DNA from 4 places in the Bradyrhizobium sp. SEMIA genome. Region 3 is predicted to be linked to each of the others. Evidence: predicted binding sites of a transcription regulator. Region 3 holds the regulator's gene; each other region holds the start of a gene.

Region 1 (5,970 bases), 290 kb from region 3:
TCCTCTCTTGGTCTCAACTGGAGCTGCCGGCGGCGTCGGGCCGATGTCCTCGTCGAGCGAGCTTTTGAGCAGTTTCAGCTCGATATCAAGCTTGTCGAGGTCGGCGTCCCTCAGATTGGCGGCATAGCGGGTGAAGGCGCCGTCGAGCCGCTCGATCATGTCGCCCGTGGCGGCGAGCCGCGCGGTGTCGGGCACGGCGCTCTTCTCGAGCGAACGGTAGGCCTCTGCGATCTCGGCCGCGCGCGGCAGATAGTAGGTCAGGAACCGGCGCACCCGGTCAAGCCGCAAGGGATCGCTCTCGATCGCCGCAAAAATGTCGCGGGCGATCTGCACGAGATGACGGATGCGATCGGCGACCGCGCGGGTGCGGATCGCGGATGCGGTATATTCCATCCGCTCGGCGAGCGGCTCGGCTTCGGCCAGCAGCTCGTTTGCAAACTCGATCTTGCCGCGCGCAATGCCGCTAGCTTCGAGCGCGGCGAAGCGGTTCCGCGGCGCCAGCGCCACGACGATGCCGCCGCCGGCGACCGCGCTGATCGCGAGTGCGATCAGGAACGGCATGCCGAGCCCGATCGCCAGCGACGGCAACAGCGCTGCGGCTGTCACCCCACCCGCGATCCAGCCAAGCCCGGACGGCATTGCGGCCATTCAGTTGTACCCTCGTACGGCGCGGAACGCGTCGGTGAGACTCTTGCTGCCGTCGAACACGCGGCCTCCGGTCAGCTTCGCCAGATTGTCGAGCTGGCCCCGGTCGACCTCGGAGCCGAACGTCACGCCGAACACCGGCACGCGATGACCGTCCGCACGCCAGGCCGACTCGAATGTCGACATATATCCCTGACTCTTGCCGTCGGTCATGATGACGATGGCCGGCAGATGCTGGCCGTCGGCGAGCCGCGGCTTCATCAAGGCGAGCGCCTGCGCGGCACAGGTATAGAAGTCGGTGCCGCCGCCGGCGCGCAGTTCGAGCGCGCGGGCGAGCAGGCCGGTCTGCTCGTTCTCGTCGCCGGTGGCCCGCGCCGTCCAGAGGATGTGATCGCTGAACGGCAGCACCAGGATCTCGTCCGACTTCGTCCACTGCACCAGCACCTCGCGCGTGCGTGCCGGCGTGAGCAGGAAGCGTATGGCATCGAGCAATTGGGTCTCGCCCGGGCCCTGCATGCTGCCGGAGACGTCGAGGCAGAGCGCGGTCAGCGAGGGCCGGCGCAGCGCTTCCTGGTAGATCAGCAGCGCTTTCTGGATCACCGCCGGCTCCGGCGGACGGATCACGGTCACGGGACGCGACGGATCGAGATTGGTCTTCGGGTCCGCGGCAAGCGGCGTGGCGCGGCCGATCTCGACGCGCCGGCCGGTCTTGGCGATCTTGCCTTGCGTATCGCCATTGAGCAGGAACGCCTGGAGGTCGGTGAAGAAGCTCTCGACCTCCTTGCCGCGGCCACGGTCGACGAAGCCGAGCGGCGAATCGGCGACCGCCACGCCATCGGCGGGATAGATCGCGTAGAGCGGCTCGTGATTGTCGGCGATCAGCTTGTCGTTGGTCTCCTTGATGACCGCCTCATAGTTCCAGATCGCCTGGTAATGCGCGCCGCTGCGCTCGCCGTCGCGGTAGAGGTCGGCGAGCCAGCCGCTGGAGCCGGCGCTGCGCTCGACGCCCTTCAAGAGTCCGCGTGCCGTCGCCAGCACCTCGGGCTTGTCGAGATCGCCGGCCTCGATCAGATCGGGCTTGCCGATCCCCGCCGCGAGCATTGCAAGATAGGCGGCGGCTCCCGAATTCGATTGCGTCGCCGACGTCATCAGGAATTTCAGCTTGCCGGCCTCGACGGCGGCGAGGATGTCCTTGGCGGTCACCTTGGCGCCGATCCAGCCCAGCTCCTGCGCCTTGGAGCGGCGCACGCCGAGAATGACCGGCATCTGCACGATCGACTTGACCATCTTCACGCGCCGCGTGGTGTCGAACATGTCGATCCAGATCGAGGCGGCCGGCCACACGGCATCGGTGCCGGGATCGCCGGCTTTCAGCGCGAGGGCGATGTCGAGCGAACCCTGATAGCGCATGGTGCAGGTCGCGTTGCGCGACTTGCAGAACTCCTGCACCAGCGGCTCGAGGATGTCGTTCTCCGAGCCCGAGAGGATGGTGAATTGCGGCCCCGGCCCGCCGCAGCCCGACAGCAGTGCGGCCATCAAAGGCACGGCGAGCAACGCCAACGAACGCCGCAGGAAACCGAAAATCCTCATGCGCGAGCCTTCATGCAGCAGCCCTTATGCAGAAGCTTCATGGAGAAACCGCTACAACGCACGCATCAAGGCGCAGCCTTCGCGATCGCGGTCTTCAACTCATCCGTCAGCTGCGACATCCGCTGCTCGATCTCGGCGCGCTTGGTGCGGCCCTGCTCCTGCACGGTGAGCACGCCGGAGATGGTGTCGATCAGGTCGCGGTTGGTCTTCTCCAGGGTCTGGATGTCGACGATGCCGCGCTGCGACTGCTTCTCGATCTCGATCGCCTGGGTCTTCATCATCTCGGAAGCTTGGCGCATCATCTCGTTGGTCGCATCCGTGACCGTCTTCTGCAGCTCCAGCGCCGACTTCTGCCGGTTGAGGCCGAGCAGCAGGATCATCTTCTGCTTCCACACCGGGATGGTCAGCTCGGTGGTTGCCTGCAAATTCTCGATCAGCGTCTCGTCGCCGGACTGGACGATGCGGATCTGTGGCAGCTGCTGGATGCCGATCTGGCGCGCCTGCTGCAAATAGAACACGCGCTTCTCGAGCCGGTCGAGCGCCTGGAGCGCATCCTGATAGGTCTGCGCGGCGAGCATGGCATCGCTGCCGGCGCCTTGCGCCTTCGCGTTTCGCTCCATCTCGATGAGCTTGCCGCCGCGGAATTCCTCGGTGAACGCCTTGCCGGCGGCGATGTGCATGTCGAGCTGACCGAGCGCACCCCTTGTCTGCTCGTAGAGATCGTCGAGCAGGGCGATGTCGCGGCGCAGGACCTCCTTGTTGCGGTCGAGCTCGACGCAGACGCGGTCGACCTGCGAGGCGACGTCGTTGAACTGCTCGGTGAAGCGGCGCAACCGCGCCTCCGCCGACGAGAACAGGCGGGTGAGAAAGCCCTTGTCCTTGAGATCGGCCGGATCGAGCCCGCGCGCCTTGCCGAGGATATCAGTCAGCAGCTTGCCGGTGGCGCCGAGCTCGCGGTTCTGGGTCTGGGCGAGGATGCGGTCGGCGAACTCGACCACCGAGCGCTGGGCCCGCTCGCCAAACGTGACGAGGCGCGAGCGATCCGAAATGTCGATCTCGGACTTGATCCGCGCGACCGCGGATGCGTCGGTCGGAAGTGCCGGGACATTGATGGTTTCGCTCACCATTTGCTCCTTGGTTCGTGCCGCAGCCAGGATCTCGACCTGCCGCTTGGGCAGGAAAGCCCGGCTCGTCTGACAGATTGATGACAGCCCTGTGGACTTGGTCGGTGCACAGGCCGTCCGAGTTCGGTGGTGGGACAAAATTTCACATTGGCTTCAATTCGTTAGGACGGCGGCGCGCGCTCCGGTAGGCAGGCCGCGATCTTCCTTGGCGCGATTGGTTCAGGCTGTGGCAATTGACGGGGGGCGGTCAGTTGCATTGAATTGGTCGGCCTATCGGCTGAACGATATCAAGACAGTGGGGATGGAAACGATGGCGCGCAAGATTGCGAAGCTGTGTGCGTGGCTCGCCGGTGCTGCGGCCGTAATGGGTGCAAGCGCCGGCTCGGCGGCGACGCTGGCGGAGGATGCGGACACGGTCTGCAAGGGGCTCACCGGCGGGACGGATGTCGTGAAGATCGATTCCGCGACATCGCTGGCGCCATCGCAGCTCGCCCTGGCCGAGCGCGGACCGACGCCGTCGGGGCGCATCACGCCGGCCAATCCCGCCTTCTGCAAGGTGCTCGGCCGTATCGATCCGGTCGATCCCAAGGCGCCGCCGATCAAATTCCAGGTCAATCTCCCGGTCGAATGGAACGGCCGCTCGCTGCAATATGGCGGCGGCGGCTTCAACGGCGTGCTGATCACGGGCCTCAGCCTGCCGCCGGCCTATCCTTTCGACAAGCCGTCGCCGCTGGCGCGCGGCTTCGTCACCTACGGCACCGATTCAGGCCACGAATCCAAGCCGGGCGAGCCGCCGCAGCTGTTCGCGCTGAACGACGAAGCCTTCGAGAACTTCGCGCACCGCGCCTACAAGAAGGTGCGTGACGCCGCCATCGCGCTGATGCAGCGCGCTTATGGCAAGAAGCCGGAGAAGATGTACTTCATGGGCTCGTCCGAAGGGGGCCGCGAGGGCCTCACCATGGCGCAGCGCTATCCCGACGATTTCGACGGCATCTTTTCGCGCGTGCCCGTCATCAACTGGGTCGGCTTGCAGCATGCCGGCACGCGTTCGGGCCTTGCGACCATGGGCGAGGGCTGGATCAACCCGGCGCAGGTCAAGCTCGTCGCCGATGCGGTGCGGACGGCTTGCGACAAGGCCGATGGCGCTGGCAATGCGCTGGTGCGGGATCCCGTCGCCTGCAAGGCCGCCTTCAAGGTCGAGACGCTGCGCTGTGAGGCCGGCAAGACGGGCGATCAATGCCTCACCGAGCCGCAGGTCAAGGCGGTGCACACGCTGCATGGGACCTACAAATTCCCGTTCGCGCTGGCCAACGAGCTCGACGATTATCCGGGTTGGGGTATCTCAGGCGAGGACACGCCTGCCATCGGGCCGACCGGCGGCTGGACCGCGTGGTGGCTCGGCACCGCGCCGCCGGCACAGCCGCCTGCACCCAACAACGGCATCGCCTGGATCTACGGCGCCGGCGGCATTCAATATGTGTTCGCGCGCGATCCCAAGCTCGACGTCGCGACCTACAAGGTGGAGGACCACAAGGCGCGGCTGCTCGAGGTCTCCAGCCTGATGGACTCGACCGATCCTGATCTGAGCCGCTTTCGCGCGCGGGGCGGCCGGCTGATCATGCTCGAGCACATGGCCGACTACGCGCAGAGTCCCTATGCCGGCATCCGCTATTTCGAGAGCGTCGAGCGCAAGCTCGGCAAGGCCGAGACCGCGGAGTTCGCGCGGCTCTACACCGCGCCCGGCGTCGACCATGTCGGCTCCGGCGCGCCCGCCAATATCGACATGCTGAGCGTGCTGGTCGATTGGGTGGAAAAGGGCAAGGCGCCGGGCGATCTGGAGGTCAGCGAGCAGAAGCTCAAGGCACCGTCATTTGCCGTGCTGCGCGCACTGCCGCTGTGTCGCTGGCCGGCCTGGCCGCAGTACAAGTCCGGCCCGGTGACCGAAGCGGCGAGCTTCACCTGCGCGCCGTAACCCTTCACCTCTCCCCGCTTGCGGGGAGAGGTCGGATCGCTCTTGCGATCCGGGGTGAGGGGGTACGGGTCCCTCGGCGATCTCACGTGTGGAGAGAGGCCCCTCACCCTGATCCTCTCCCCGTAAGAACGGGGAGAGGGGAAAGAAAGAGCCCAGCTCACTTCGCGTAATTCGTCATCCGCCGTCCCGGCAGCAGCTCATACGCCGATTTCCAGCCGGGCAGGGCGGCCATGCGGCCGAGCCAGGCATGGATGGCGGGATGGCTCGCCGCGAAATCAAAGCCGTGCTCGTCGCTCGGATAGTGCAGATAGGCCATCATGGAGATATCGGCGACCGTCGGCTTCGCGCCGATCGCGAAGGCGTTGTGCTGGAGATGGCCGTCGAGAATGCCGAGAAAATCGTCGAGCCGCCGGCGGAAATGCTTCAGCACCTGCGGATCGTTCTTCTCGGTGAAGGCCCGCATGAAGCGATAGGTCGCCATGTAGCCGGTGAGCTTGTGGTTGTCCCAGAACAGCCATCGCAGCAGCTCGAACTTCTCGTCCTCGGTCTCGGCGCCGAAGCGGCCATATTGTTCGGCGAGCATGAGCAGCAGCGGCGCGGTCTGCGTCATCTTCACGCCGTCGATCTCGAGCACGGGAA
Region 2 (5,970 bases), 3.9 Mb from region 3:
GCTTTGACTGGAAAATGGCTTGCTTTTGCATGATGCCCCGGGGAGCGGCAGGCCGGGCGACCGGCCTGCCGCTGATCGCCTTACTTTACGGCGGTCTTTTCGAATTGCCGCAGCATCGTGTTGCCGCGTTCGACGGCGGCATCGAGCGCCTGCTTGGCGGTCTTCTTGCCGGCCAGCGCCTGCTCGATCTCTTCCGACCAGACGTCACGCAGCTGAACCATGTTGCCGAGGCGCAGGCCGCGCGAATTCTCGGTCGGCTCCTTGTTGGTCAGCTCGAGCAGCGGGGTCTCGAGATAGGGCTGATCCTTGTAGAAGCCCTCCGCCTTGGCCTTCTCATAGGCCGCCTTGGTGATCGGCAGATAGCCCGAGGCCTTGTGGATGTAGACCTGACGATCGGTGTCCGAGAGGAAGGTCAGGAACTTCGCGACGCCCTTGTATTCGTCGGCCGACTTGCCGCCCATGACCCAGAGCGAGGCGCCGCCGATGATCGAGTTCTGCGGTGCGCCCTTGACGTCGGGATAATAGGGCATCGGCACCGCGGTGAAGGCGAACTTGGCCTGCGCCTTGACGTTGCCGAAGAACGCCGACGAGGTCAGGTAGATCGGGCATTCGCCCGAGGTGAAGCGGCCTTCGCCGGTGTTGGTGCGGCCGGCATAGTCGTAGACCTTGGTCTTCTGCAGTTCGACCAGGTTTTCGAGATGCTTGACCTGGAGCGGGCCGTTGAATTCGAGCACGGTGTCGAAGCCGTCGAGGCCGTTGGCCTTGCTGGAGAGCGGCGTGTTGTGCCAGGCCGAGAGCTGCTCGAGATTGACCCAGGTGACCCAGGAGCCCGAGAAGCCGCAGGTGTCGTGACCGGCGGCCTTCAGCTTTTTGCCGGCCTCGAACACTTCGGGCCAGGTCTTGGGGATCTCGACATTGGCCTTCTTCAGCTCGTCGAGGTTGACCCACATCACGGTCGACGACGAGTTGAAGGGGAACGACAGCATCTCACCCTTCGAGGTCGAGTAGTAGCCGGTGATCGCGGGCAGGTAGGCCTTGGGATCGAACTTCTCGCCGGTCTCGGCCATCAGCTTGTAGACCGGCTTCACGGCGCCGGTCGCGGCCATCATGGTGGCGGTGCCGACCTCGAACACCTGCATGATGTGCGGGGCGTTGCCGGCGCGGAACGCGGCGATGCCGGCGTTCATCGTGTCGGCGTAGTTGCCCTTGTAGGTCGGGATCACCTTGTAGTCGCTCTGCGCGGCGTTGAAGTCGTTGGCGAGCTTGACGATGACGTCGTTGTTGGCGCCGGTCATCGCGTGCCACCACTGGATTTCCGTCACGGCCAGGGCCGGCGAAGCCGTCATGCCAACCGTGACTGCAATAGCGGCAGCCGCGCCAAAGTGTCGAAGAGCCATCAAGAAAACCTCCCTTGCCCGTCAATGAAGAGGCGCTTGCGCTAGCAGCGCCATATGACGTTCACATGACTGTGTAAGCGGGAGAAACGAAAGCAGCAAGCGCGGCCAAAAGGGAAGTCGTCAAATAGGCGAACGCGCCACGGACGGCCGGTGCGCATGCACGCCTCGCGCCGCAGTGCGGCATTGGATGATGAGGGAAGGAGAGCACCGTCAGCGCGGAATGGAGTTGGGTAGAACGGATGCGGCTCCGGGCTCCCTTAGCCTCTCCCGCTTGCGGGAGATCGCGAAGCGATCCGGGTGAGGGCTCCATCCTCTGGGGGAGTCTCACTGCGGAGACACCCTCTCCCCAACCCTCCCCCGCAAGCGGGGGAGGGAGCGCACCGCCATTGCGACGTGCAAATGCGCTTGATCTCAGCTTGCGCTAGCGTTTCCGCTCGGGGCCGCAGACGGTGCCCTTCTCGACCATCGCGTCGATCTCGGACTTGGAATAGCCGAACTCGCCCAGCACCTCGGCCGCGTGCTGGCTGAATTTCGGCGGCACGCGGCGCAGGCTTGGCTTGCTGCGATCGAGCCGGATCGGCGAGGCGACGCCTTTGTACCAGTCCTTCTCGATGACATCGCCGCGCGCGATCGTATGCGGGTTGGTCAACGCCTGGTCGATCTTCTGCACGGGACCTGCGGGCAGGCCGGCCGCAAGCAGGCGATTGCACAGCGGCTCGGCCTCGTGCTGGCTGAACACCGCGGCCAGCTCGGCGCGCAGCGCCTCGCGGTTGGCGATGCGGTCCTTGTTGCGGGCAAAGCGCGGATCGGTGCCGAGCTCGGGCTTGCCGATCTCCTTGGCGAGCTTGCGGAAGGTGCCGTCATTGCCGACGCCGATGAAGATGTTGTCGGTCTTGGTCGGGAAGATCGCGTAAGGCACGAGGTTCGGGTGCTCGTTGCCGGTGAGCGATGGCGGCTTGCCATGCATGAAATAGTTCGCGGTGTGCGGATGCATGATGGCAAGCCCGGTCTCGTACAGCGTCGTTTCCAGGAACTGGCCCTTGCCGGAGCGCTGCCGCTCGGAGAGCGCCATCAGGATGCCGATCGCGGCATAAAGCCCGGTGGTGATGTCGACCAGCGGCACGCCGATCCGCATCGGTCCGCTCTCGGGCGATCCCGTCGCCGCGATCATGCCGGTCATGGCCTGGATGATGGCGTCATAGCCGGGATTGCCGCCGCGCGGGCCGTCGGCGCCGAAGCCGCAGATCCGGCAATGCACGAGGCGCGGGAATTTTTCGCGCAAGACCTCGTTGCCGATGCCCCATTTCTCCAGCGTGCCCGGCTTGAAATTCTCGATCAGGACGTCGGCCGTCTCCAGCATCTTGAGCAGCACGGTTCGGCCGCCCTCGGAGGCGAGGTCGAGGCCGATTGAACGCTTGTTGCGGTTGATGCCGACGAAATAGGCCGCATCCTCCTCGTGGAAGGGAGGGCCCCATTCGCGCACCTCGTCGCCTGCGGGCGGCTCGACCTTGATCACGTCGGCGCCGTGGTCGGCGAGGATCTGGGTGCAGTAGGGACCGCCGAGCACGCGCGTGAGATCGATGACGCGCAGTCCGCTCATTGCGCCCAATGCTGCTTCAGTCATGCCTTCGCTTCCCCTGTGTCGGTCGTTTGATCACAGGCCTAGCGAGGTTTGTTTGCGCCAGCAATGGCGCCGGGCGTAGGGCCGCATGCACTGCCGCGCGGCAATCCCGCGGGGTGGCAAATCAAGCGGAAGCGGCCGGCCCGAGGGGGATCCCGGGCCAGCCAATCCGCCATTGGATCAGACGACCGTCAGGCGAACGTCGACATTGCCGCGCGTGGCATTGGAGTACGGACACACCTGGTGCGCCTTCGCGACCAGCGCCTCGGCCTCCGCACGGGCAAGGCCCGGGAGCGAGACGGCGAGGTCGATGTCGAGGCCGAAGCCGCCCTCGGAGCGCGGGCCGATGCCGACGGTCGAGGTGACGGAGGCGTCAGCCGGAACCTTCGGGCCGCCCTGCGAGGCCACGAACTTCATCGCGCCGATGAAGCAGGCGGCATAGCCGGCCGCGAACAGCTGCTCGGGATTGTTGCCGGCGCCGCCGCCACCCCCGAGCTCCTTCGGCGTGGTCAGCTTGACGTCGAGCGCGCCGTCGAGGGTCGCAGCATGGCCGTCGCGGCCGCCGGTGGCTTTTGCGCTGGTCTTGTAGAGGACGTTTACGGACATTTTCGTCTCCCTTGGGGGTTCCGGGTTAGGACCCGGTCCATATCGCAGACAATTAGATTGTGCGCAATTGAAATTACGCGGCCTCACATTTAATTGTCCGCAATTGAATATGCCGCCGGCCGGCCCCAGAATGGGAAAAACCTCGTGAGATTCGTTATGCCTCGGAAGATACCGGCGCTGGACCCGCAGCGCCTCGACAATCAGATCTGCTTTGCGGTCTATTCGGCCGCGCATGCCTTCAACCGCGTCTACAAGCCGCTGCTCGACCGGCTCGGACTGACCTATCCGCAATATCTGGTGATGTTGGTGCTGTGGGAGCGCGACGACGTGCCGGTCAAGGACATCGGCGAGAAGCTGTTCCTGGATTCGGGCACGCTGACGCCGCTCCTGAAGCGGCTAGAGGCCGCGCATCTCGTCAGACGCACCCGCTCCAGCGAGGACGAGCGGCAAGTGCTGATCGCCCTGACGCCGCAGGGCCACGCGCTGAAGGACAAGGCGCGCAGCGTGCCGCAGTCGATCCTGGCAGCGTCGGACTGCTCGGTGTCGGAGCTGGTCGCAATGAAGGACGAGATCGTCGCGCTGAGGGACCGGCTGAATGCGGTAATCGGGGAGTAGGGGTTAGCAGAGCCGTTTTTTCGAGAAAGCGCGGCCTGAGTGTGACTTGAGATATTTCTCGAATGCCAAGGCCTTCATCTTGTCGGGAAAAGCGCAGTACCAGATCAGCTTCCATGGCTTGAACTTGGCGGTGTGAGCCGATTTACCGGCATTGTGCTCAGGAAGCCGTCGCTTCAAATTCTCGGTCGCGCCGATGTATTCCTCATCGGGGAATTCGATGCTTTGGATGATGTAGACGTACCACGCCCTTCAGGCTCCGTCGTGGCTGCGCCACGCGTAGCCCGAACAAGCCAGCGCGCTATATTGGCGGCTTCCAACTGGATCGTCGATAGTTTGATCGGGAATGTCACCTGTCCGTCTTCGCCCTTCGGGCTACGCCGGACACCACGCTTCGCCCTTCAGGCTCCGTCGTGGCTGCGCCACGCGTAGCCCGAAGGGCGAAGCGTGGTGGAGCCAGGCGGGATCGAACCGCCGACCTCTTGCATGCCATGCAAGCGCTCTCCCAGCTGAGCTATGGCCCCTTAAGTCCTGGGATGATCCTGGGGGATCACTCCCGACCGGCGAGCCTTGCGACTCGCGCGGTGCACCCTTTTTCACAGATCAGGGCTGATCTCAAGTCTCTTCATCACCTCCGACATCACCAATGATGTCGGTCACGTCCTCATCGCCCTCTTCTTCGTCGGCAATGAAGGTCGAATCATCGTCATCGTCGTCATCGATGGTCTCGTCGACCTCGATATCGTCCTCCGATTCGGGCACCACGGCCTTGACCTTGCCGGTGTTCTCCTCGGCATCGGCCTCCTCGAGGGAGACCATCTCTTCGGCTTCGGCCGGCTCCGGCGCGGTGTCCTGGGCCATGCTGCGGGCTTCTGCGCCACGGGGCGCGCGAGCAGGGGCAACCGGGGCGATCGGAACCACTTCGCCGGTATAGGGCGAGATCACCGGATTCTTGTTGAGGTCGTAGAACTTCTTGCCCGTGGTCGGGCAAATACGTTTGGTTCCGAGTTCGGACTTGGCCACGGCAGGAATCCTGGGAATGTCTGAAAAGCGGTGCTTCACTTGGCTAGTTGGCGGCCCGCTGTCAATAGCGCATTACGGGAGAAAGACATGCCCGTGACGGCGGGGAGACCATGTGGTACCTGCCCCGCGAGCCCCGCAGGGATATTTCGGGCCAATCCAAGGACATAACGTGACCCATTCCGACAAGCCGACGCCCCTTCGGTCGCGCGCCAGCGGTCCACTGACCGGGAAAGTACGGGTGCCCGGGGACAAGTCGATCTCCCACCGCGCCCTGATCCTGGGCGCACTCGCGGTCGGCGAGACCAGGATTTCGGGCCTGCTCGAGGGCGAGGACGTCCTCAACACCGCCAAATCCATGCAGGCGCTCGGCGCCCAGGTCCAGCGCACCGGCGATTTCGCCTGGAAGGTCCAGGGCGTGGGCGTCGGAGGCTTTGCCCAGCCCAAGGCGGCGCTGGATTTCGGCAATTCAGGCACCGGCTGCCGGCTGGTCATGGGCGCCGTCGCCGGCTGCCCGATCTCGGCGATTTTCGACGGCGACGCCTCCTTGCGCAGCCGCCCCATGCGCCGGATCCTCGATCCGCTGGAAAAGATGGGCGCCAGGGTCGTCTCCGGCGGCGAGGGTGGCCGCCTGCCGCTGACCGTCCAGGGCGCACGCGATCCGCTGCCGATCACCTACAAGACCCCGGTTGCCTCGGCCCAGATCAAATCGGC
Region 3 (5,970 bases):
GCGGGCCGATCGCCTTCTTCACGGCCTCGATGTCGCCATGCGGCACCTGGTCGAAGCCGTCCATCGGCGGACCGAAACCTTCGAGATATTTTGCAGATCCCGTTGCAGCCAGTGTTGCCAGCGTGCGGCCGTGGAAGGCGCCTTCGAAGGTGATGATGCGGTAGCGCTCCGGATGCCCCTTGGAGAAGTGATGATGGCGGACCAGCTTGATCACGCCCTCCAGCGCTTCGGCGCCCGAATTGCAGAAGAACACGAAGTCCGCAAAGCTCTCGCTGCACAGGCGCGCGGCGAGCTTCTCGCCGTCGGGGCTCTGGAACAGGTTCGACATGTGCCACAGCTTCGTCGCCTGCTCCTGCAACGCCTTGACCAGCGCGGGATGGGCATGGCCGAGCGCGTTCACCGCGACGCCCGAAGTGAAGTCGAGATAGCGCTCGCCATTGGTCGCGATCAGCCAGCAGCCTTCGCCGCGCTCGAAACCGAGGTCGGCCCTGGCGAAAACGGGGAGCAAATGCGGCGCGGCGCTGTTGGTCATGACGATCACTTGGATGTTGCGGACGGCTTGAGTGCATTGCGCAACGCACCATTGACCGGCCCGGAAAACGAAACGTGCCGCCTTTTAAGGGCGGCACGTGCGACTATCTTATGCCTGGTGAGACGGGTGTCAATGCCGCCCGAAAGCCCCGGGAAACGCTGAATCCGTAGTCTTGCGGTGCCGATTTTGCGGGATTTTCACCACGGAACATGTGGAAGCGAGTCGGCGGACTCTTGCGCGCGAGTCACGCCATATTGTAGCGTTTGGACTGTCAGATACGACATCTCGTGCAGCAGTTCTGATCCCAAGAGTCCTCATGTACCGGCGTAAACGTTCGGGCGCATCCTGCGTGCCCGGCGAGCCTTAAGGGATTCTGGCGGCACGGGTTTTTCAAGGCTTAGGCATTCGCTGTGAGGCCCCAGGATGGCTGGCCGGCAGCGAGGGAAAGGGTGCAATGACGGTTTTGACCTGGTCCGATGATCGCGTCGAGCAGCTGAAGAAGCTCTGGGAGGCCGGACTTTCGGCCAGCCAGATCGCGGCCGAGCTCGGCAATGTGACCCGCAATGCCGTGATCGGCAAAGTGCACAGGCTCGGCCTGTCCGGCCGCGCCAAGAGCCCCTCATCGGCAGCGCCCCGGCCGCGCAAGGCCCGCCCCGCGCAGCACATGATGCGCGTGAGCCGTCCGATCTCGCGCGGCAACACCGCACTGGCGCAGGCCTTCGAGGTCGAGGTGGAGGCCGAGCCGGTCACCTACGATAACGTGGTGCCGATGAGCCAGCGGCTGTCGCTGCTGGAGCTGAACGAGGCGACCTGCCACTGGCCGGTCGGCGATCCCTCGAGCCCGGATTTCTTCTTCTGCGGCGGCAAGGCGCTTTCCGGCCTGCCCTATTGCGCGCAGCACTCGCGCGTCGCCTACCAGCCGGCGGCGGATCGTCGCCGTGCGCCGGCAAAGCCCGGCACGCGCTGAACGCTGCTTCAAACGACATCGTCCCGGCACGCGACCGGGACGACCCGTGACATAAAAAAGCGCGCCACTTGGCGCGCTTTTATTTTGCTCGCTTGCAATCGTTCTTACGTCTGCTCCGCCTTCGCAAAGCGGTCGTCGAGCGCGTAGCCGGCGCCGCGGACAGTGCGGATCGGGTCCTGCTCACGACCGAGATTGAGCAGCTTGCGCAGGCGGCCGATATGCACGTCGACGGTGCGTTCGTCGATGTAGATGTCACGGCCCCAGACGCTGTCGAGCAGCTGCTCGCGCGAGAACACGCGGCCCGGATGCTCGAGGAAGAACTCCAGCAGGCGATATTCGGTCGGGCCGAGATCGATCGGCCGGCCCGAGCGCGCGACGCGGCGCTTGTCGCGGTCGAGCTCGATGTCGCCATAGGCGAGCACGGTGGCGAGCCGCTCCGGGCTTGCGCGCCTGAGCAGGCCCTTCACGCGCGCCAGCAGCTCCGGCACCGAGAACGGCTTGACGATGTAATCGTCGGCGCCGGTCGCAAGCCCCCGCACCCGCTCGCTCTCCTCGCCGCGCGCGGTGAGCATGATGATCGGCAGCTGCTTGGTCTCCGGGCGGGTGCGCAGCCGCCGGCACAGCTCGATGCCGGAGAGGCCCGGCAGCATCCAGTCGAGCACGATCAGGTCGGGGATGTGTTCTTTGAGACGGGTGTCGGCGTCGTCGCCGCGCATCACCGTCTCGACGTCATAGCCGTCGCCTTCGAGGTTGTAGCGAAGCAGCTCGGTGAGAGCTTCCTCGTCTTCAACCACCATAATGCGTGCGCCCATGGTGTCGTCGCTCCTTGACTCTTCAGCTATTCGGGACCGTTGTGGCAAAGGTCGTCATGTCACCCTTCGGCCGCTTGTCGGTGATCGCCTGGCCCTCGATCATGTAGAACACGGTCTCGGCGATGTTGGTGGCATGGTCACCGATGCGCTCGATGTTCTTGGCGCAGAACATCAGGTGGATGCAGAACGAGATGTTGCGCGGATCCTCCATCATGTAGGTGAGGAGCTCGCGGAACAGCGAGGTGCAGATGGCGTCGACTTCCTCGTCGCCCTTCCACACCGCCATCGCCGCCGGCAGGTCGTGCGCGGCGTAGGCGTCCAGCACCGACTTAACCTGCTGCTGCACGAGGTCGGTCATGTGCTCGAGGCCGCGGAACAGCTTGAGCGGATGGAAGTCCGTCTCCAGCGCCGCGACGCGCTTGCCCATGTTCTTGGCGAGGTCGCCGATGCGCTCGAGATCGGTCGCGACGCGCATCGCGCCGACGATTTCGCGCAGGTCCACCGCCATCGGCTGGCGACGGGCGATGGTGAGAACGGCGCGCTCCTCGATCTTCTTCTGGAGCGCGTCGATCTCGGCGTCGGTCGCGACCACGCGCTGGCCGAGCGCGACGTCGCGGCGGATCAGCGCGTCGACGGAATCGACTATCATGCGCTCGGCGAGGCCGCCCATCTCGGCGACCAGGCGCGTGAGCTCCTGGAGGTCGGTGTCGAAGGCCTTTGCGGTATGTTCAGAACCCATATCCCGTCTCCTCAGCCGAACCGGCCGGTGATGTAATCCTGCGTCCGCCGATCGCTCGGCGACGTGAAGATCTTGCTGGTGTCGTCGAACTCGATCAGCTCGCCAAGATACATGAAGGCGGTCTTGTCAGAGACGCGGGCCGCCTGCTGCATGTTGTGGGTGACGATCGCGATCGTGTAGTTCTCGGACAGCTCCTGGATCAACTCCTCGACCTTGGCGGTCGAGATCGGGTCCAGTGCCGAGCAGGGCTCGTCGAACAGGATCACCTCGGGCCGCACCGCGACGGTGCGGGCGATGCAGAGGCGCTGCTGCTGGCCGCCCGAGAGCGACAGGCCGGACGCGTTGAGCTTGTCCTTGACCTCGTTCCAGAGGGCGCCACCGCGCAGCGCCTTCTCGACGCGGTCGTCCATCTCGGACTTCGAGATCTTCTCGTAGAGGCGGATGCCGAACGCGATGTTCTCGTAGATCGTCATCGGGAACGGCGTCGGCTTCTGGAACACCATGCCAACGCGGGCGCGCAGCAGGTTGAGGTCCAGCTTGGGGTCGAGGATGTTGGTCTGGTCGAGCATCAACTGACCGGTGACGCGCTGGCCCGGATAGAGGTCGTACATCCGGTTGAAGATGCGCAGCAGGGTCGACTTGCCGCAGCCCGACGGGCCGATGAACGCCGTGACGCGGTTGGTGCCGAGCGTCAGGTTGATGTTCTTCAGCGCGTGATGCTCGCCGTAATAGAAGTTGAGGTTGCGCACCGTCACCTTGGCCGGGGCTTCGGGTAGCGGCTGCGAGCCGTGCTGAACGGGCGTACTGACGGTAACTGACATATCGCTCATTTTGCGGTCCTCTCGGCGCTCAGGATGCGCGCGCCAATGTTCAAGGCAAGCACGGTCAACGTGATCAGCAGGGCGCCGCTCCAGGCGAGCTGCTTCCAGTAGGCGTAGGGGCTCTGCACGAAGTTGTTGATGGTCACCGGCAGGTTGGCCATCGTCTTGTTCAGGCTCAGGCTGAAGAACTGGTTCGACAGCGCGGTGAAGAGCAGCGGCGCGGTCTCGCCGGCGACGCGGGCGGTGGCCAGCATCACGCCGGTGATGAGGCCCGAGCGCGCGGCGCGATAGGCGATGCGCTTGATCACCAGCGAACGCGGCAGGCCGAGCGCGGAGGCCGCCTCGCGCAATGCGTTCGGCACCAGCAGCAGCATGTCCTCAGTCGTGCGCAGCACCACCGGAATGACGATCACGGCGAGCGCGAGGCAGCCGGCGATCGCCGAGAAGCCGCGCATCGGCACCACCACAGCGCCGTAGATGAACAGGCCGATGATGATCGAGGGTGCCGACAGCAGGATGTCGTTGATGAAGCGGATCACCGAGGTCAGCTTGTCGTTGCGGCCGTACTCGGCGAGATAGGTACCGGCGAACATGCCGAGCGGCGCGCCGATGCCGACGCCGAGCACGGTCATGATCACCGAGCCGACGATGGCGTTGAGTAGGCCGCCCTCGGTCGAGCCGGGCGGCGGGGTGTTTTCGGTGAAGACCTGGAGGTTGAGCCCGGTCAGGCCGTTGTAGAACAGCGTCAGCAGGATCAGCGCGAGCCAGGTGACGCCGAAGGCGGCGGCGGCGAGGCAGAGCGCGCGGATGACGATGTCCATGCGGCGGCGGCGTGCGTAAATCGGGTTCATGTTACTTCCCCGCTTTCTTTTCGAGACGCAGCAGCATCAGGCGCGCGGCTGCGAGCACGAAGAATGTCAGCACGAACAGCAGGAGGCCGAGCAGGATCAGGCCGGACTGGTGCAGGCCGTCGCTTTCGGCGAACTCGGACGCGATCGCCGCCGAGATCGTGGTGCCCGGGGCGAAGATCGACGAGGAGATGCGGAACGAGTTGCCGATGATGAAGGTCACCGCCATGGTCTCGCCGAGCGCGCGGCCGAGCGCCAGCATGACGCCGCCGATGACGCCGACGCGGGTGTAGGGGATCACGACGCTGCGGACGACTTCCCAGGTGGTGCAGCCGACGCCGTAGGCGGCTTCCTTGAGCACCGGCGGCACCGTCTTGAACACGTCGACCGAGATCGAGGTGATGAAGGGCAGCACCATGATGGCGAGGATCAGCGAGGCGTTGAACAGGCTGAGATAAGACGGGGGACCTGCGAAGATCGCGCCGAGCACGGGGATGCCGTCGAAGATCTTGATCATGAACGGCTGGAAGGTGTTGGCCAGGAACGGGCCCAGCACGAAGAAGCCCCACATGCCGTAGATGATCGAGGGGATGCCGGCGAGCAGCTCGATCGCCATGCCGATCGGGCGGCGCGCCCATTGCGGGCAGAGCTCGGTGAGGAAGATGGCGATGCCAAGTCCGACCGGAATGGCGATCGCCATCGCGATGAACGAGGTGACGAGCGTGCCGTAGATCGGGCCGAGCGCGCCGAGCACGGGGGGATCTGCCGACGGCGCCCAGCGCTGCGTCCACAAGAAGGAGATGCCGTATTCCTTCATCGCCGGGAAGGCACCGACGATCAGCGAAACAATGATGCCGCCGAGGATCAGCAGCACGGAGATCGCGCTGAGGCGCGTGATCCAGTAGAAGGTGAGGTCACCGAGCTTGAACGCGCTCAATGCCTTGGCGCGATCATACGGTCCGGCGGCATCTACTACATTGCTCTCGACAGCCATCTCTGCCACGCCGATCCCCTGTACTGACTATACGTTTTTTTAAGTTGCTGTCGCGTGCCCCGGATGGTTCGCCATTGCGGCACCGGCCCGGAGAACGATCGTTCGCGAGAGCTCCGGACCAGCGGCGCGGCTTTCGCAGCCGCGCCGCCTTCCGGAACAGGAGAGCTTAGCTCTTGATGTCGGCCGACCAGGTCTTCTCGATCAGCTTCACGACGCTCTCGGGCATCGGGATGTAGTCGAGCTCCTCGGCCGCCTTG
Region 4 (5,970 bases), 2.1 Mb from region 3:
ATCAGGCCGTATTCGGCAAGCGCATGCATGCGCCGCGTCTCGGTCTCGCGCGGCTCGAGGAAGCGTAAGGGCTCCGGGATCGGCACCTGGTAGACCAGCACCTGGTTCGCGTGCAGCGTCGTCTCCGGGATGCGGTGACGGGTCTGGATCACCGTCGCCTCGTCGGTCGCCGTCGTCGTGGCGACGCCCGCGGTCTTGGCGAAGAACTTTCGGATCGAGATCGCGTTGGTGGTGTCGTCGGAGCCCTGGTCGATCACCTTGAGCACGTCGGCGGGACCGAGGATCGCGGCCGTCACCTGCACGCCGCCGGTGCCCCAGCCATAGGGCATCGGCATCTCGCGGCTGGCGAACGGCACCTGATAGCCGGGGATCGCGATCGCCTTGAGGATCGCGCGGCGGATCATCCGCTTGGTCTGCTCGTCGAGATAGGCGAAGTTGTAGGCGGGCGCGTTCATTCCGCGGCCTCCTTCATGGCATCGGGCGCGTTGGCATCAGCGAATTCCTTGCGCAGCTTGCGGAGCAGGCCGAGCTCGGACTGGAAGTCGACGTAATGCGGCAGCTTCAGATGCTCGACGAAGCCGGTCGCCTGGACGTTGTCCGAATGCGACATCACGAATTCTTCATCTTGCGCGGGGGCCACGGCCTCTTCTCCGAGCTCGCGGGCGCGCAGCGCGCGGTCGACCAGCGCCATCGACATGGTCTTGCGCTCGCTCTGGCCGAAGGCAAGGCCATAGCCGCGGGTGAAGCACGGCGCTTCCGTCGCAGAGCCCTTGAACTGGTTGACCATCTGGCACTCCGTGAGCTCGATCGAGCCGAGCGGCACCGCGAAGCCGATGTCCTCCGCGAAGAATTCGACCTCGACCTCGCCGAAGCGGATCTCGCCGGCGAAGGGATGGTTGCGGCCATAGCCGCGCTGCGTCGAATAGCCCATCGCCAGCAGGAAGCCCTCATCGCCGCGCGCGAGGTTTTGCAGGCGCAGATCGCGATCAGCCGGAAAGTTCAGCGGCTCGCGGGTGAGATCGCCCACGCTGGCGCCCTCCTCGGCCTGCGGCGAGGATTCGATCAGCCCGTCGCGGCCGAGAATGTCGGTCACGCGCGGCGTCGCCGCGCTCGAGGCTTCGGCCGTCGCGGGCGCTCCGGCACGAAGCCTTCGGCGAGCGTGGGATCGAGCAGGCGGTGGGTATAGTCGAAGGTCGGCCCTAAGATCTGGCCGCCGGGGATGTCCTTGAAGGTCGAGGACACCCGCCGCTGCACGCGCATGGCGCCGGTATCGACCGGCTCGCTCGTACCGAAGCGCGGCAAGGTGGCGCGGAAGGCGCGGACCAGGAAGATCGCCTCGATCAGATCGCCGCGGGCCTGCTTGATCGCGAGCGCCGCGAGCTCGCGGTCATAGAGCGAGCCCTCGCTCATGACACGGTCGACGGCGAGGCCGAGCTGCTCCGAGATCTGGTCGAGGGTGACCTCCGGAACGCTTTGATCGCCGCGCCTGGCATTGGCGAGCAGGCGATGGGCGTTCTCGATGGCGCGTTCGCCGCCTTTGACTGCGACATACATGCTTCAGCTTCCCTTGTTCGCGACACGCGTCGTGCGCGGGATCGCAACCACGGCATCATCGGCGACCAGCACCACGTCGATGCCGCGCGGAAACAGCGTCTCGTTGAACTTCAGACGCTCGAACAAATCGGCCGGCTTGATCGAGGCCTGGAGCGTCGCGACGCCGTCGATGCCGGGGCCGCGCAGCTCGAAGCCGCGGCCGGCATCGAGACTCTCGACCTGGATGATCACCGTGGTCGAACGATCCGGATATTCATTGGTGCCGAGCGCGAAGCGCTCCAGCGCCGGCAGCAGGACACCGTCGCTGATCAGCGCGAAGCTCGCGATCGAGGAATCCTGGATCACCGGCGCGCCGGTGTGGAACTTCAGCCATTTCGTGACGTCAGAGCTTTCCGAGATCCGCGCATCGAGCCAGAGCGGCGTGTCGTGATCGAACAGCGTGAGCGCGATCGCGGCGGTGCCGCGCATCATCATGTCGGGCGCGCCCGCCATCGGCACGATACGCTGGACCGAGCCCGGCCGCGCCATCGCGTCCATCACCGAGCGAAAGGTCGATTGCGCCGACAACACCTTGTCGGCGAACCCCGGCGGCAATTCCGCAATCGTGGTCATGACCTCACCCCTCACCGCGCACCATGGTGTAGAAATCAACCTTCGTCGCGGCGGTCTCCGCCGCCACCTGCTTGCGCTCGACCATAAGCTGCTCGCGCAACGGCGCGATTACGTCGCGCTCGACGGCGGCGCCGAAATCCCGCGACTGCACCAGCGCATCGCACAGCGCGATCAGCCGCGCCTTCTCGCCATCGCGCCCGAGCGTATAGCCGAAGCCGACCTCGCCGCTCGTAAGCCGCACCGCAGCACGCGACACCGTGGCTTCGCCGAGATTGAACGGCGCGCCGTCGCCACCGATCCGACCGCGCAGCATCACGAGACCATTCTCCGGCGTGCGCAGATCCTGATGATCGGGCAGTGCGATAGCGCGGAGGCGGGCGGCGATCTCGCCCGCCTCCGCATGCGCCAGCACGGCCATCGCGGCCTTGCGCTGGGCTTGCTGGTTGTTGTGCTGGGTCACCTGATCCACCGAGCTTTTCGACACAACTTGCCGAATCCAAGTTGTCTATGATAATAGACAACTTGATACGGAAGCGCCATGACTGTTTCGTGACAAACGTGTGATTTCTGGAGTAGGCTTTCCAGCGACATGAGTATGCAGGACACCGCCTCCTCGGGCGTCGCGCTGTGGCGCCTCGTTGCCGATGGCATCGAACGCGGCATTGCCGACGGCCGCTTTGCGGCCGGCGACAAACTGCCGGGCGAGATCGAGATCGCCGAAACCTATCGCGTGAACCGCCACACCGTGCGGCGGGCGCTGGCGGCGCTTGCCGAGCGTGGCCTGGTGCGAGCCGAGCGCGGCAGCGGAACCTATGTCGAGGCGCAGAAGCTCGCTTATCCCTTGCGCTCGCGCACGCGCTTCTCCGAGATCGTCGGCGCTGACGGCCGCGAGCCGCATGGCCGCCTGATCGAGGCGACCGATGACGTCGCGACGCGGGAGCTGGCGCGCGAGCTGGGATTGAAGACCGGCGCGCCATTGGTGCGGATCGAGGCGATCCGGCTCGCCGACCGCACGCCGATCTGCGTCTCCACCACCTGGCTGTCAGCGGAGTTGTTTCCCGGCGCCGGCGAGGTGTTCGCCGAAACGCGCTCGATGACGAAGCTGCTCGAGCATTTTGGCGTGCGCGACTATCGCCGCGGCGCGACGCGGATCACCGCCGGCATCGTCGATGCCACCGATGCGGCGCGGCTGGATCTGCCGCTGGGCCGGCCGATCCTGGTGGTCGACGCCACCGACCACGATCTCGCCGGTAAGCCGCTGGTGACCAAGCACTCACGCTTTGCGGCGGAGCGGGTGGAGTTCTTGGTGGAGTCGTAGGGGGTCTCTCTCCACGAAACCGGACCCGTAGGGTGGGCAAAGGCGCGATCGCGCCGTGCCCACCATCTTTCCGAGATTCGCGAAAAGTGGTGGGCACGCTTCGCTTTGCCCACCCTACGGCACCTGTGCTCAGGCGACCGCCCTTCGCCCAATGATCGCAAACCGAAGCTTGCCCGAGATGAAATCGATCGCGGCGACGGCGACCAGGATCATCAGGATCAGGAACGATACCTTCTGCCATTCCAGGACGCGGATCTGCTCGGCGAGCTGGAGGCCGATGCCGCCGGCGCCGACGATGCCGATGATGGTGGCCGAGCGGGTGTTGGATTCGATGAAATAGAGCACCTGGCCGGCGATCACGGGCAGGACCTGCGGCAACAGACCAAAACGGATCTCGTGCAGCGCGCTGCCGCCGGAGGCGCGGATGCCCTCGACCTGCTTCTGGTCGGCGCCCTCGATCGCTTCCGAGAACAGTTTTCCGAACGCACCGAAATCCGACACGGCGATGGCGAGCACGCCGGCGAACGGACCGAGCCCGACGACGTTGATCCACACCAGCGCCCAGATCAGCGTATCGACACCGCGGATCGAATCGAGGAAGCGGCGCACGGGAAAGCGCAGGATCTGCGAGGGTATTACGTTGCGCGCGGCGAGCAGGCTGACCGGCAGCGCGAACACTGCCGCCAGCGTGGTGCCGAGCAGCGCGATCGAGAGCGTCTCGCCGAGCGCCTTCAGATAGATCGGCAGCGAGGAGCCCGGATCCGGCGGGATCATCATGAGGCTGATCCAGCCGAGCTGGCTCAGGCCTGCGAAGAACCGCGACGGCGAGAAATCGAGATCGACGAGGCCGTAAATCAGGATCGCGAACGCCGCGACGATCATCGCCGGCATCGCGAGCCGCGCCGAGGCCGGCCGGTCGAACACGTCGGGGTAGCGCGCACGCATCTCGCGCGTATCGACCTCCTGCGGCGTCACGTCCGCGCCTCCCTGCCGAACAGACGGCCACGCAGCCAGCCGGTGGAGATGTCGATGATGAAGACGGTGATGATGATGAACAGCAGGATCGCGCTGACGTCGGAGTAGTAGAACTTGCGGATTGCGACGACGAGTTCCTGGCCGATGCCGCCGGCGCCGACGAAACCCATCACCGAGGCCTCGCGGACATTGATCTCGAAGCGCAGCAGCGCATAGCTGGCGTAGCCCGCGGTGACCTGCGGCAGGATCGCAAACCGCATGCAGGCGAGCCAGCTCGCGCCGGTCGAGCGGATGCCTTCGACCGGCTTCATGTCGGCGTTCTCGACGATCTCGGAAAACAGCTTGCCGAGCGCGCCGGTGGAGTGGATCGCGATCGCGAGCACGCCGGCCATTGGTCCGAGCCCGAAGGCGATCACGAAGACCAGCGCGAACACGATGCCGGGCACAGTGCGCGCGAATTCGAGCAGGCGGCGGACCGCGAAGCGCAGCCAGGACGACGGCGAGGTGTTTTCAGCGGCGAAGAAGTTCAGGCCAAAGGCGAAGGTCGCGCCGATCAGCGTGCCGACATAGGAGATCAGCAGGGTCTCGCCCAGCATCTTCAGCCATTTGCGCCAACCCCAGAGCCACTCGCCGAAATCGGTCCAGACCCGCTGGCCGTTGTCGAGCGTGAGGATGCGGTCGAAATAGCTGATGAAGTTGCCGAAATAGGTGAACAGCGTGCGCAGGTTCACCTCGGCGCCGATGGCGGCGAGAACCAGCGCGGCGGCGAAGATCACGACTCCCAACAGAAGGCGAAGCCGCTTGCGTGCGACCGCCTGACGGTAGGCCGCGTTGAGCGCGGCGAGCTGCTGCTCGGGGAGGATCGAAACCGCGACGGTCATCGGATCAGGAACAGTGGTCGGTCAAAAAAAGAGAAAGAGCCGGGTCCGTCGACCCGGCTCGAGTAGCTCGTCCCGAAAGCTCAGGACGCCTTCTTCTTACGCAGCGCATCGACGAACTTGATCAGTTCGATCGTGCCATCCCAGTCCTTGGTGGTGGCGGGATGAAAACCCTTCTTCTGGCCGTCGGAGAGACGGTCGAACGCGGCCTTGTCCTTGGTCGGCGCCTCGAAGAACGCCTTGGCGATCGCGGCCTTGGCGTCTTCCGGCAGGTCGGAGTTGTAGGCATAGGGGCCGTTGATGATCGGCGCCGACTTGTGGATGATACGGAAGTCGTCCTTCTTCATCGCCGAGCCATCGGCGTTCTTCAGCATGCCCTTGGTCAGCATCTGCGCCAGCGTGGAATCGTCGTCGCTGGTCCACTGGTTGGCGGCAACATCGACCGTGCCCTGCGACAGCGCCAGCATGGCGTTCTCGTGGCTACCGGTGAAGACGACCTTGCTGAAATAGCTGTCGGCATCCACGATGCCCATCTTGTCGAGCTCGAAGCGCGGCACGTTGTTGCCGGAGGTCGAGTTCGGGTCGACGAGGCCGAGGTTCTTGCCCTTGAGGTCGTCGACCTTCTTGTAGGGG

The links. The regulator PhoB, encoded in region 3, activates phosphate uptake and scavenging genes when phosphate is short. The targets are predictions, from matches to a motif close to TGTCATNNANCTGTCAT.
Positions count from the first base shown of each region.
Region 1: a site for PhoB is predicted at 3,429-3,445, ahead of FOM02_RS41365 (toxic anion resistance protein). Genes of this name have one in related genera too.
Region 2: a site for PhoB is predicted at 1,452-1,468, ahead of ugpB (sn-glycerol-3-phosphate ABC transporter substrate-binding protein UgpB). Genes of this name have one in related genera too.
Region 4: a site for PhoB is predicted at 2,705-2,721, ahead of phnF (phosphonate metabolism transcriptional regulator PhnF). Genes of this name have one in related genera too.

Region 1 is NZ_CP046601.1:8,638,449-8,644,418, reverse strand. Features, by position in the region: gene FOM02_RS41375 (5-bromo-4-chloroindolyl phosphate hydrolysis family protein) at 1-648, opposite strand, end outside; gene FOM02_RS41370 (vWA domain-containing protein) at 649-2,235, opposite strand; gene FOM02_RS41365 (toxic anion resistance protein) at 2,301-3,359, opposite strand; gene FOM02_RS41360 (tannase/feruloyl esterase family alpha/beta hydrolase) at 3,670-5,331, shown strand; gene FOM02_RS41355 (glutathione S-transferase family protein) at 5,489-5,970, opposite strand, start outside.
Region 2 is NZ_CP046601.1:5,012,660-5,018,629, forward strand. Features, by position in the region: gene ugpA (sn-glycerol-3-phosphate ABC transporter permease UgpA) at 1-31, opposite strand, end outside; gene ugpB (sn-glycerol-3-phosphate ABC transporter substrate-binding protein UgpB) at 81-1,397, opposite strand; gene FOM02_RS24485 (CaiB/BaiF CoA transferase family protein) at 1,819-3,021, opposite strand; gene FOM02_RS24490 (organic hydroperoxide resistance protein) at 3,199-3,624, opposite strand; gene FOM02_RS24495 (MarR family winged helix-turn-helix transcriptional regulator) at 3,781-4,239, shown strand; gene FOM02_RS24500 (GIY-YIG nuclease family protein) at 4,243-4,470, opposite strand; tRNA gene FOM02_RS24505 (tRNA-Ala) at 4,685-4,760, opposite strand; gene FOM02_RS24510 (TIGR02300 family protein) at 4,852-5,259, opposite strand; partial or broken gene aroA (3-phosphoshikimate 1-carboxyvinyltransferase) at 5,429-5,970, shown strand, end outside.
Region 3 is NZ_CP046601.1:8,928,675-8,934,644, forward strand. Features, by position in the region: gene FOM02_RS42730 (aspartate aminotransferase family protein) at 1-532, opposite strand, end outside; gene FOM02_RS42735 (GcrA family cell cycle regulator) at 987-1,499, shown strand; gene phoB (phosphate regulon transcriptional regulator PhoB) at 1,604-2,311, opposite strand; gene phoU (phosphate signaling complex protein PhoU) at 2,334-3,050, opposite strand; gene pstB (phosphate ABC transporter ATP-binding protein PstB) at 3,062-3,880, opposite strand; gene pstA (phosphate ABC transporter permease PstA) at 3,877-4,722, opposite strand; gene pstC (phosphate ABC transporter permease subunit PstC) at 4,724-5,713, opposite strand; gene pstS (phosphate ABC transporter substrate-binding protein PstS) at 5,880-5,970, opposite strand, start outside.
Region 4 is NZ_CP046601.1:6,823,828-6,829,797, reverse strand. Features, by position in the region: partial or broken gene FOM02_RS32930 (alpha-D-ribose 1-methylphosphonate 5-phosphate C-P-lyase PhnJ) at 1-455, opposite strand, end outside; partial or broken gene FOM02_RS32925 (carbon-phosphorus lyase complex subunit PhnI) at 452-1,554, opposite strand; gene phnH (phosphonate C-P lyase system protein PhnH) at 1,558-2,166, opposite strand; gene phnG (phosphonate C-P lyase system protein PhnG) at 2,171-2,635, opposite strand; gene phnF (phosphonate metabolism transcriptional regulator PhnF) at 2,756-3,484, shown strand; gene phnE (phosphonate ABC transporter, permease protein PhnE) at 3,614-4,429, opposite strand; gene phnE (phosphonate ABC transporter, permease protein PhnE) at 4,456-5,340, opposite strand; gene phnD (phosphonate ABC transporter substrate-binding protein) at 5,421-5,970, opposite strand, start outside.